Regions from separate parts of the Candidatus Enterococcus dunnyi genome, predicted to be linked through region 1. Evidence: predicted binding sites of a transcription regulator. Region 1 holds the regulator's gene; each other region holds the start of a gene.
What was found. The regulator LexA, encoded in region 1, represses DNA repair genes until DNA is damaged. The targets are predictions, from matches to a motif close to CNAACANNTGTTNG.
Positions count from the first base shown of each region.

Region 2: a site for LexA is predicted at 2,213-2,226, ahead of A5889_RS04760 (replication-associated recombination protein A). Genes of this name have one in related genera too.
Region 3: a site for LexA is predicted at 2,440-2,453, ahead of ruvA (Holliday junction branch migration protein RuvA). Genes of this name have one in related genera too.

Region 1 is NZ_CP147246.1:256,900-261,192, forward strand. It holds gene A5889_RS01220 (ABC-F family ATP-binding cassette domain-containing protein) at 1-471, shown strand, start outside; gene A5889_RS01225 (thymidylate synthase) at 484-1,431, shown strand; gene A5889_RS01230 (dihydrofolate reductase) at 1,451-1,960, shown strand; gene lexA (transcriptional repressor LexA) at 2,004-2,624, opposite strand; gene A5889_RS01240 (DUF896 family protein) at 2,871-3,113, shown strand; gene tkt (transketolase) at 3,212-4,293, shown strand, end outside.
Region 2 is NZ_CP147246.1:1,003,861-1,008,153, reverse strand. It holds gene A5889_RS04775 (universal stress protein) at 1-68, opposite strand, end outside; gene A5889_RS04770 (hypothetical protein) at 277-555, opposite strand; RNA gene ssrS (6S RNA) at 623-816, opposite strand; gene A5889_RS04760 (replication-associated recombination protein A) at 879-2,168, opposite strand; partial or broken gene A5889_RS04755 (DNA-3-methyladenine glycosylase) at 2,345-3,044, shown strand; gene A5889_RS04750 (DUF3013 family protein) at 2,980-3,465, shown strand; gene prmA (50S ribosomal protein L11 methyltransferase) at 3,478-4,293, shown strand, end outside.
Region 3 is NZ_CP147246.1:1,760,737-1,765,029, forward strand. It holds gene A5889_RS08245 (hypothetical protein) at 1-672, shown strand, start outside; gene ruvB (Holliday junction branch migration DNA helicase RuvB) at 744-1,754, opposite strand; gene ruvA (Holliday junction branch migration protein RuvA) at 1,767-2,378, opposite strand; gene A5889_RS08260 (peptide ABC transporter substrate-binding protein) at 2,563-4,236, opposite strand.

The DNA.
Region 1 (4,293 bases):
GATTTAGATATCGACACATTGACAATTTTAGAAGATTATATTCGTACATTCAAAGGTGCAGTTATTGCCGTATCACATGACCGCTATTTTCTTGATAAAACAATGGAAAAACTACTTGTCTTTGAAGGAGAAGGGCAGATAAGTACGTATTTTGGTTCGATGAGTGATTACTTGACACAAAATAAGGAATCTGCTAAAAAAACAGTTAAATCTGAGCCGAAACAAGTTCAAGTGACCGAAAAAAAAGAAAAAGTAAAATTGACCTATATGGAACAAAAAGAATGGGCTACAATTGAAACTGAAATCAGTGAACTAGAAAATCGTTCAGCTCAACTTGGAGAAGAGATGAATCACCAAGGAGATGATTTCACAAAGCTTCAGCAGTTGCAGGCAGAATTGACGTCTGTTGAACAACAATTGGAAGAAAAATTGGAACGTTGGGAATATTTGAGTGAATTTGCAGAAAATTAGGAGGCAATAACGATGGAAGAAGCATACTTAGCGCTGGGCCGTAAAATTTTAGAAGAGGGTCATGTAAAAGAAGACCGGACTGGAACTGGAACCAAAAGTATTTTTGGTCATCAAATGCGTTTTGATTTATCCCAAGGGTTTCCATTGCTTACGACAAAACGAGTTCCTTTTGGCTTGATCAAAAGTGAGTTGTTGTGGTTTTTAAAAGGAGACACGAATATCCGTTACTTATTGGAGCACAATAATCATATTTGGGACGAATGGGCTTTTGAGCGATACATCAAAAGTGAAGACTATCAAGGGCCGGATATGACTGATTTTGGTCGTAGAGTTTTAGTGGATGACGCATTCAAAATAAGCTATGAGGCTGAACATAAAGCGTTTTGTGAAAAGATCGTATCAGACGACGGATTTGCAGCTAAGTATGGAGAACTTGGTAATATTTATGGCGCACAGTGGCGGCATTGGGAAACAAAAGATGGTGGATTTATCGATCAATTGAAAAATGTCATTGAGATGATCAAAACAACACCGGATTCTCGTCGATTGATCGTTTCTGCTTGGAATCCAGAAGATGTACCGTCAATGGCTTTACCACCCTGTCATACCATGTTTCAATTTTATGTGAATGATGGTAAATTAAGCTGTCAATTATATCAACGTAGCGGGGATGTTTTTCTAGGAGTACCATTTAATATTGCTAGTTATGCGTTATTGACTCATTTGATTGCTCATGAAACTGGCTTAGAAGTTGGGGATTTCGTTCATACACTAGGTGATGCGCATTTGTATACAAATCATGTTGATCAAATGAAACAGCAGCTTTCGAGAGAGCTTCGTTCATTTCCTACACTTAAATTAAACCAAGAGAAAGAATCTGTTTTTGATTTTGAAATGGAAGATATCGTGATTGAAGGATACGATCCTCATCCAGCAATCAAAGCACCTATCGCCGTCTAAGATTTGAAAGGAGCACCTTATGTTAGCAGCTATCTGGGCACAAGATGAACAGGGAACGATCGGAAAGAACAATCGATTACCATGGCATCTGCCGAATGATCTAAAATTTTTTAAGCAAATGACGGAGGATAATACAATCGTCATGGGAAGAAAAACTTTTGAAGGGATGGGAGGTCGTCCGCTGCCTAATCGCCAAACGATCGTTATGACTAGGGACAAAGACTATCAGGCTTCTGGTGTTATTGTTGTTCATGATATAGACGAAGTATTGGCCTACGCCCAAGAATTTTCAGGAATTACGTTTATTGCTGGAGGTTCCGCAGTCTACGAAGAATTTTTGCCGTACTGTGACGTTTTATATCGTACAGTGATCAACCATACTTTTGATGGAGATTCAGTATTTCCAGAAGTTTCTTGGGAAGATTGGACATTGATCAATCTTAGCCCAGGTGAGCAGGACGAGCAGAATCACTATCCTTATCAATTTGAAACATATCAAAGGAAAGTCTGCCCAGAGCAGGAAAATTAGAAAAAGTTAGCAGATCTTATAAAAAGATCTGCTAACTTTTTTATTAAATATGATTGCGATATAAACCAACAACTTTACCAAGGATACTGACATTAGGCAGAATAATTGGTTCTAATGCGTCATTTTCAGGTTGTAGGCGAATATGGTCTGTTTCCTTAAAGAACCGTTTGCATGTCGCTTCATCTTCATCCGTCATCGCAATAACGATGTCCCCATTTGCTGCAGCACTTTGTTTACGAACGATGACTTGATCGCCGTCTAGTATTCCCGCATTGATCATACTTTCTCCGCGGATCGTCAACATGAATAGGGAATTTTCTTCGGATTGTAAATCAGGAGGCAATGGGAAAAAGTCAGATGCCTCTTCAACAGCCAGAATTGGTTCACCGGCGGTAACTACTCCTAACATAGGAATGACGGATGGCTTGATGCCGATTTTTTCTAAGCCTTCAGCAGTCAACTCGATTGCTCTAGGCTTTGTTGGATCTCGTTGGATCAATCCTTTTTTCTCTAAACGTGCTAAATGTCCATGAACGGTAGAGGTAGAAGAAAGATCTACTGCTTTTCCGATTTCTCGAACGGTTGGGGGGTATCCTTTAAGTTCGACTTGCTCATATATATATTTTAATACTTCGACTTGTCTTGTATCTGTACGTTTCACCAAAACCCGCACCTTCTTTCAATTTATAAATTTAGTGTACCATAGAATTCTTTAGGAATCAAACAAGCGTTCGTGTTTTTTGTTGAAAGTATTATTAAATGTGAAAAAAGGGGCGAGAACATGGTTTTATCTAGAATATAGTTGTATTTTTATAGCACATCTTATAAGATAGACATGGAAAGTAAACTCTTATTTCTTATGTAATTACTATCTTAATTTTGATGACCTTTTATTAAAGGAGGACAATGAATGCTATCAGCAGAAAAAATGAACCGTATCAACGAGCTTGCTAAAAAAGCGAAAGAAAGCGGATTATCAGAAATTGAAAAAGAAGAACAAAATCAACTTAGACAAGAATATTTGGCTACATTCCGCAGCGGTATGCGTCATCATATCGAAGGAATGAAAGTTGTAGACCCAGAAGGAAAAGATGTGACCCCAGATAAATTGAAGAAAATCCAAAAACAAAAAGGGCTGCATAATAGAAAATAATTTCAGTTTTTTTTACTGAAAGTAATTGCTTTCATAAAAGAAATACGCTAAAATGGATTTAATAAAGGTAAAAAAAACCTAAATAGGAGATGATTTTTTTGTTCGACAACACTGATCAATTAGGCGTCAATACCATTCGTACCTTAAGTATCGAAGCGATCCAAAAAGCTAATTCAGGTCATCCTGGATTACCAATGGGGGCAGCACCTATGGCCTATGCACTTTGGACAAAACATTTAAAAGTAAATCCTAAAACTTCAAGAAACTGGGCTGACAGAGACCGGTTCATTCTTTCTGCTGGTCATGGTTCGGCGATGTTATATAGTTTGCTTCATTTAGCAGGCTATAACCTTTCTATCGATGATTTGAAAGGGTTCCGTCAATGGGAAAGCCTAACTCCTGGTCACCCTGAAGTCCATCACACAGATGGTGTTGAAGCAACGACTGGTCCATTAGGTCAAGGTATTGCGATGGCTGTAGGAATGGCAATGGCTGAAGCACATACTGCTGCAGTTTATAATCGTGACAGCTTCCCTGTGATCGATCACTACACTTATGCACTTTGCGGTGATGGTGACTTGATGGAAGGTGTTTCTCAAGAAGCAAGTTCAATGGCTGGTCATATGAAACTCGGTAAATTGATCGTGTTATATGATTCAAATGATATTTCATTAGATGGTCCAACGTCTAAAGCATTCACTGAAAATGTCGGTGCACGCTATGAAGCTTATGGCTGGCAGCATATCCTCGTAAAAGATGGAAATGACCTAGAAGCTATTTCAAAAGCAATCGAAGCAGCCAAAGCTGAGACTGACAAACCCACATTGATCGAAGTGAAAACAGTGATTGGATTTGGCTCACCTAAAGAAGGAACGTCAGCTGTTCATGGAGCACCCCTGGGAGCAGAAGGTATTACTGCAGCGAAAGCAGTGTACGGCTGGGATTATCCAGATTTTACAGTTCCAGATGAAGTTGCAGCACGTTTCAAAGAAACAGTAGTTGATGAAGGCGAAAAGGCTGAGAACAAATGGAATGCAATGTTTGAGAACTATACAAAAGAACATCCTGAACTAGCAAAACAATTCAAACAAGCTTTTGCAGATGAACTTCCTGAAAATTGGGATAGTGAGTTGCCAAGTTATGAAGTTGGAACTAGTGCAGCAAGCCGTGTGACTAGTAA
Region 2 (4,293 bases), 750 kb from region 1:
TGAAAAGCTAGTTCTGCTTCTGTCGATCCATCTACGGCGACCATGATTTTACGATAATTTTGTAACATTTGACCACTCCTTTCGCTCCTGCACTTAATTACTGCAGATAAGCGGTGCTGTAAAAAAACAGCGAATATTTTTATGAGCAAGCAACAAGCACGCTGTATACTTCTCATAGTAGACAGTAGTAGTGAAACTAAAAAATGTATTTATCGGTCTCTATAGTTTAATTGTAAAGCAAAATCGTTAAAAAAGAAAATAAAAAAAGAAGAATCATCAAAGAATCTTCTTGGCAAGCATCACACTGAATACAGTTGAAATAACAAGTAATCCGAATATGTAAAATAAAGAAAAAAATGTCAAATTGACGACCCCTACTAAAAGACCAATGGCGGCCAGTATCAAATAGAATACGCCGAATTGATGTAGAAACTGTCTATTTTCGTCAGGATCATCGTTTGGCATCAAGGGCAAAAATACAGAGGATTTCTTTAATAAGAAAACACTGATGACTACGAGTAAAACAACAGATGCAAAGATAAGTAGGCGAATCACTATATAACCTCCATCAAAGAAAAAACAATTTGCACTAGAGCAAATTGTTCAACTAGCTAATAAAAAAGGAAAATCCGTCGATGCCGTTATTCGTCCTATAGTATTGAACCCGCAAACAAAGCAGGTGGGTTCCACGACTGACAGCTTCGAACTACCAAATGATAAGGCATGTTACCAGCTTAGGTACCAGAAGGATCCCAAGATATCAATAAAATGTTCGGTCAACACACAAAAAAGACAACGCGCACATCACAGATTTACCATCTTTATAATAGCACAACATGATTTAAACAGCAACGAGAGAGCTTGAATTTCAGCCTGTTTTATTTTGTTTTTTTACCGGCTTTTTTCCAGTCCAAGATCCGTTGGTACTGCTGATGTAAAGCCTGTTCGTACTTTCCTGTATCTATTGGTTCATAATAATGAGCATTTTTTATTTTGTCAGGCAAATATTGCTGATCGACCCAAGCATGTTCAAAATTGTGTGGGTATTTGTAGCCAAGCCCGCGTTGTAAATCTTTTGCACCAGAATAGTGACTATCCCGCAGATGGTCAGGAACTTCTCCTGCTTTTCCATCTCGTATATCTGCCAGTGCGGCATCGATCGCATTGATCCCTGAATTTGATTTAGGAGATAAACAAAGATCGATAACGACACTTGCCAAAGGGATCCGTGCTTCCGGAAAGCCTAGCTTTTCAGCTGCTTGAACTGCAGTGACTGTTCGTGCCGCCGCGGCCGGGTTACCAAGACCGATGTCTTCATAAGCGATGACCATTAAACGCCTGCAGATGATTGGTAAGTCACCAGCCTCAACTAAGCGGGCCAAATAATGGAGAGCAGCATCGACATCACTGCCGCGAATCGATTTTTGAAAAGCGGAAATAACATCATAATGTGCGTCACCATCTTTATCATGAGTCAGAGCTTTTCTTTGAACACATTCTTCTATGATCGAAAGAGTGATATCGATTTTTTTGTCCTTTGTTTCAGGTGTCGATTTTACAGCAAGCTCTAAGCCATTTAAAGCACTGCGCAGGTCGCCGTTAGTAGCACGAGATAGATGCTGAAGGGCTTTGTCTTCTAACAGCACAGGATAATCTCCTAAACCGCGCTCTTTATCAGTTAAAGCATCGTTGATTGCCTTTTGAATATCTGTTTCGTTTAAAGGCTTGACTTCAAAAATTTGTGTTCTGCTTCTGATCGCCGGATTGATCGTAATATAAGGATTTTCAGTTGTTGCGCCGATCATGATGATACGACCGTTTTCTAAATGGGGCAATAAGAAATCTTGTTTTGTTTTATCTAAGCGATGTACTTCATCTAAAAGTAAAATCACAGTGCCGCTCATTTTTGCTTCTTCTGCGACGATCTGTAAGTCTTTTTTTGTATCTGTTGCGGCATTCAACATGCGAAAGGCATAGTTTGTAGAGCCGGCGATAGCACTAGCGATACTTGTTTTTCCGGTTCCAGGAGGACCATACAAAATCATTGATGATAGCATTTTTGCTTCAACCATTCTACGAATGATTTTTCCAGGACCGACAAGATGTTCTTGTCCTACAACTTCATCTAAGTTGCGCGGACGCATACGATAAGCTAAAGGCTGCTGCATCGTTGAACCTCCTTTTTTGTTCTATGATTACTATTATACCATAAAGAACGTATGTTTGTTATCGGCTGGAATTCAGATGATTTATAGAGAGAAATTATTGATTTATCACACGAATTGTTCGTTGTTCAATGGATAATGACAGCTATTTCGTGTATGATAGAAAGTGGTGAAAAATAATGAATGAAACGATCCATTTTTTTAATACAAAAACAACAGAAGAGATCGCTCAGTTTTTATTGGGCATGTATTTAGAGCATAAAACAGAAGCAGGTACACTAGCCGGCTATATTGTGGATACAGAGGCTTATTTGGGGCCTGATGACGAAGCAGCCCACAGCTTTGGGCTACGAAAAACACCTAGATTAAGGGCGATGTATGAGAAACCAGGAACAATCTATTTATATACGATGCACACCCATTTGATCTTGAATATGGTCACAAAAGATAAAGGCATACCGCAAGGAGTCATGATCCGGGCGATCGAACCTGTCGAAGGGCTTGAACTAATGGAAGCGAATCGTAATGGTAGAAAAGGTGCAGAGCTATCAAATGGTCCAGGAAAATTAGTCAGTGCCTTAGGTATTACCAAAGATTCATATGGACAATCGATCTTTGACAGTACACTTCGGATCGTTCCTGAAAAAAGAAAACAGCCGAAAAAAATTATGGCCCTTCCTAGAATAGGCATTCCCAATAAAGGAATTTGGACAGAATTACCTTTGAGATATGTAGTTTCTGGAAATCCTTATATCTCTAAACAAAAAAGAAGTGATATCGATCAAAAAACGTTTGGCTGGAAGGAAGAAATAGAATGAAAAAACCAACAATATTGACTTATTTGGATCAACAATTAACAAAGAAAATCACAGAATATGATGTAGCTCTTGATTGGAATACTAAAAATCATTCAATCGAAGTCGTTTTTCGTTTATTTGCTGAAAATAGTGCACATGAACAAATCGATGATGCTTCAGGAACCTTGTCAGAAGAGGAGATCATTGAATTTGAAGATGGTATTTTATTATTTAATCCTGAAAAGAGCGTAGTGGATGAAGAAGATTATCTAGCTGTGATTCCATATGAAGGAAAAAAAGGAATCAAGCAATCTATTTTAGATGGTCTTGTTGATTACTTAAATGAAGTCTTAAACGAAGGTCAAAGTGACTTATTAGATTTTTTGACAGATGAAGAACAAGAGATTTTTGAATTGAAATGGTCTGAGACAGCATTTAATGAAGCAGTACAAAACTATCAAACAGCTGATGGCGATACATATATCGCTTATCCAAGCTATTAAAGAGGTGTGTTTATGAAATGGACGGAAGTAAAAGTAGAAACAGCTAGTGAAGCAGTAGAGGCAATCTCAAATATCATGATGGAAGCTGGTGCAAGCGGCGTAGCGATCGAAGATGCATTGGATGTTGAAAACTTTCAAAGCGATTTGTATGGTGAACTCTTAGATAAAGAACAGTTTACGCATATCAAAGAGGGTGCTTTAGTAATGGCTTACTTTCCTGAAACAACTTTTTTACCAGAAATTTTGCCCTTTATCAAAGAAAGTATCGCACGCTTACCAGAATTTGGCTTGAGTATCGGCAAGAATGAAATGCTGATCAGCGAGGTAGCAGAAAGCGACTGGGCTACAGCGTGGAAAAAATATTATCATCCTGTACGTGTGACTCGTTTTCTAACAATCGTCCCAAGTTGGGAAAAATACGAGACAACAGATACTGCAGAAAAGATCATCACGTTAGATCCTGGAATGGCTTTTGGAACAGGGACCCATCCAACCACTCGTTTGACTTTGCAAGCATTGGAAACAGTTTTGCGTGGTGGAGAGACAGTGCTTGATGTAGGGACAGGCTCTGGAGTATTAAGTATTGCTAGTAAGTATTTAGGCGCAAAAGAAGTCCATGCATTTGACTTAGATGATGTTGCAGTGACTGCAGCTAAAGAAAATATGGCGCTTAATCCAGTTGCTGATGATGTCTACGTCTCAGCGAATGATTTACTCAATAATGTAACGATCGAAGCAGACGTGATCGTTGCAAATATTTTAGCGGATATTATTGTTTTAATGGTGGAAGATGCTTTTCGTTTATTGAAAAATGACGGAACATTGATT
Region 3 (4,293 bases), 1.5 Mb from region 1:
CGTTCAATCATTGCACATATTCAAGCAGAAGATGCAGGGAGCTCAATCACAGGTATTTCTCACGATATCAATAGTTCTTTATCTGCTTTACATGCAGACAAACAAATGCTGCGCGCATATAATGGAGCTGTAGTTCGTGAAGAGTACAAAGAAGCAAATCTAATCATTACGGATGATGTTCCTCTTAATCTAACTTCTAATTACAAAACAGTGGCTAGAAACATGAAGAATATGGCTAACTATAACTGGTCATCTGATCCGGAAAGTGTCTATTTCGCAAATGGTGGACTTTTAGGGGATATTGACAAATCTTTCGAAAATGCAACCGTAAAAGCAACTCGGACAAATCCTAGCGTTTGCGTTGAAAAAAATGAAGTATCACAACTGAAGAAAAATGGTACTCATGAAGTTATTTTCTCTGGAGCAACTTCTCAATATATCGTTCCTGTAATTGCCCGTCACTATGTATACGACGACAATACAAAAGACTATGTTTTATATCAAGAAGTCGTTCACCCAACTGAGGTTGGTTCTTTAGTTAAAGTTGACGATCTAAAAATCGATTTCCCTGGAGCTGAATCTGATTATATGGGTGCAGACAGAACTGATTTTGTTGCTTACAAAGATGGTACTCCATTAGTGATCAACTACAAATATATCGTAGAATTCTAAAAAAATAGACAAAAAATGAGACACATAGAATTGCTTCAATGACAATTCTATGTGTCTTATTTTTTACTAATTTATTCTGAATAATAAGAGTCATAGCCAAAATGTTCATACGCCAGTGGTGTGGCAATACGTCCTCTTGGCGTTCTTTTGATAAATCCTTTTTGTATCAGATAGGGTTCGTACATATCTTCGACTGTTTCAGTTTCTTCACTGATATTGACTGCGATCGTACTTAATCCCACTGGTCCGCCGCCATACAATTCAATCATCGTTTTCAGCAACTTTTGATCGACATAATCCAATCCTTCATGATCCACCTGCAAAAGGGTCAGTGCTTGATCGGCAATCATTCGATCGATCACACCATTTGACTGCACCTGAGCAAAATCACGAACACGTTTCAACAAACGGTTAGCAATTCTAGGCGTGCCGCGAGAACGTCGAGCAATTTCAAAGGCGCCTTCTTCAACGATTTCTGTCTGAAAAATGTCGGCTGAACGTTGAACGATTTCTTTCAAATCTTTCGTCTCGTAATACTCCATATGTGAAATGATTCCAAAACGGTCTCTAAGTGGTGCCGAGAGCATTCCTGCTCGAGTTGTCGCACCGATCAATGTAAACGGCGGTAAAGGAAAATGAACGGGATGAGCAGTCGTTCCCTGTCCAACCATGATATCCACATAAAAATCTTCCATTGCTGAATATAGCATTTCCTCTACTAAACGAGGCAGTCGATGGATTTCATCAATAAATAACACATCTCCGGGCTCCAGCTCGTTCAAGATAGCCACTAAATCGCCTGCTCGTTCGATCGCAGGCCCGCTAGTTGTACGGATATTGACATTCATTTCATTGGCGATGACCATTGCCATTGTTGTCTTCCCCAAACCAGGAGGGCCATATAAAAGGGTATGATCCAAAGCTTCCTCACGTGTTCGAGCGGCTTCGATATAAATCGTCAACTCTTGTTTTACTTTATCCTGACCGATATATTGTTCGAGAAATTGCGGACGTAGTGATTTTTCCAGTGACTCTTCACCTTCGCTGCTTTGCGCTGAAAGTAATCTCTCATCTTCAGTCATAGCTCTTCCTCCTTAACGCTTCATCATCAATTTCAATGCATTACGTAAATATTCATCTGTTGGCTGAACGCCTAAACCTTCTAAACTTGGTGTGATTCGTTTGATTTCTTTTTCACTGTAGCCTAAAGCACTAAGCGCTTCTAATGCTTCTGTCAATGCCTGATTATTCGAAGATGCTTGTGGTGTCTGCGCCATCGCTTCAACCGCTGCGTCTGATGTCTCTAATTCACCGAGTTTGCCTTTTAGATCCAGCACCATTTGCTGAGCAGTCTTTTTCCCTACTCCTGGGAATTTCGTCAAATATTTCGCGTCTTCACTTTCGATCGCATTGATCAAACCGCCATGATCTTCAGATGCCATGATCGCCAGCGCACTTTTGGGACCAATCCCTGAAACACTGATTAACTTCAAAAAGAGCTGTTTCTCATCTAGATCACTAAAGCCATATAACGTATGGGCATCTTCACGAATGACTTGATGAACATAGATCTTGATCTCCAGTTCTGTCTTTCCTGAATAGCGGTAAGGATTGCCTACTGAGATTTGATAGCCGATGCCGTTTGTTTCTACAACAATATAATAAGGACTGATAAAGGTCACTTTACCAAGGATATATTCGTACATAATTTCACCTTTCTAAGCGATACTGTTCCAACATTTTATTCAGCATATTTTTGTGCTGACACGCACATACGTTTCCATTTTAACACAAGTTAGAGAAAAGAAGTAGCATCAAAAATACGCTTATTCTGAGCAAAATAGGCTAGCCTGTAAGATTGACCTTAAGGCTAGCCTATTTTTTCTATGATTATTCAGAAATATACGTCCATTTATAATCGTAAGTTGCGCCAGCACCATGTGCAACGACACCTTTGACTTTTGAGTTCCGTAGGTGAGCTTCCGCTTTTTGATAAACTGGAGCAACACCCATTTCATCAAGGATCAGCTTTTCAGCCTGAACCATGTCATCCCAACGTTTTTCAGGATCTGCAGCATTCTTTTTACCAGAATCCTGTACTAAAGTATCATATTCTTTATTTGAGTAACGGCCTCTATTATACGCGCCACCAGTTACAAATAAATCAGTGAAACTGCTTGGGTCTGCATAATCAGCACCCCAACCGCCCATGATCACTTCGAAATCACCGTTTTTACCACGATCTAAACGAACGGTAAATGGTACATTGGTCACTGTTACATCTACACCGTCAAGGTTTTCTTTCACAGCACCCTGAATATATTCTAAGATTTTCTTCGTCGAGTCTGTATCATCTCCGACAATATCGAATTTGAATGAATCGATGCCCAGTTCTTTTTTCGCTGCTTCCCAGTATTTTTTCGCTTGTTCTTTGTCGGATTTCAAGATTCCTTTGTTTTCTTCTGCGAAATCTTTATTGTCTTTTGGCGAGAACGACATTCCTTCCGGCACTAACCCTGTTGAAGCAATAGACCCATCACCTAAAATTCGGTCAACAACAGCATCACGATCGATAGAGTAAGAAATTGCTTTTCTTAAGTTCTCATTATGGTAAGGAGAATCTGCATCCCTTTGGTTAAATTCCAAGTAAGAAGTACGGGCTTCTTTTTGGATGACTAATTGTGGATCATCTGCCATTTGCTGAGCCAGTTCACCACTTAAAATAACGTCATCTGTCTGACCATCTTGGAATAAGTTTAGAGAGGTTGGTGCTTCTTTGACCACTTTCACTTCGATTTTATCTAATTGTACAGTGTCTTTATCCCAATATTGATCATTTTTTGTATATGACCATTCTGTATCTGTTCCTGGACCATCAAAATCAGTCAATGTGAATGGACCATTGTAAACAGATGCTTCACTCTTCGTTGCATAGTCTTTCCCTTGTTCTTCCACTACTTTTTTATTTTGCGGGAAGAACGATGGAAATGCTAATAAGTAATCGAAATAAGGTGTTGTCTGCTCCAATGTTACTTCTAATTCATGATCGCCATTCGCTTTGATCCCAAGCTCATCAAGCCCTTTTTTACCTGCTGAGACATCTGCCCCGTTCTTCACTAATTCAAACATGTAGGCATATTCTGCTGCAGTTTTAGGATCTGCTGTACGTTGCCAGCCATACACATAGTCTGCTGCCACTACAGGATCTCCATTAGACCATTTAGCATCTTCTCTAAGTTTGAATTTATATGTCAGTCCGTCCTCACTTTTTTCAGCCATTTCAATAGCACCAGCCGGCTGAGGTTTGCTGTTCTCATCTAGACGATATAACCCTTCATAAACGTTGTTTAACGCCGAAAAGCTAATTGTATTCGTTGCGACTGATAAATCAGCACTTGGCATTTCTTGTTGCACAACTACTCTAAAAAGCTGTTCCCCACTAGCTTTTTTCCCTCCAGTACTGCTACCTGTCGAATCGGTTTTTCCTCCGCCTCCACATGCTGCTAAAGCAAGTGTCGACAACATCATAACACTGATCAATTTAGTCATCTTCGATTTTTTCATTTTATTCTCCTTAATAAATAATAATTTTCTTTTCAAATTTTAATATTTTGAATATTC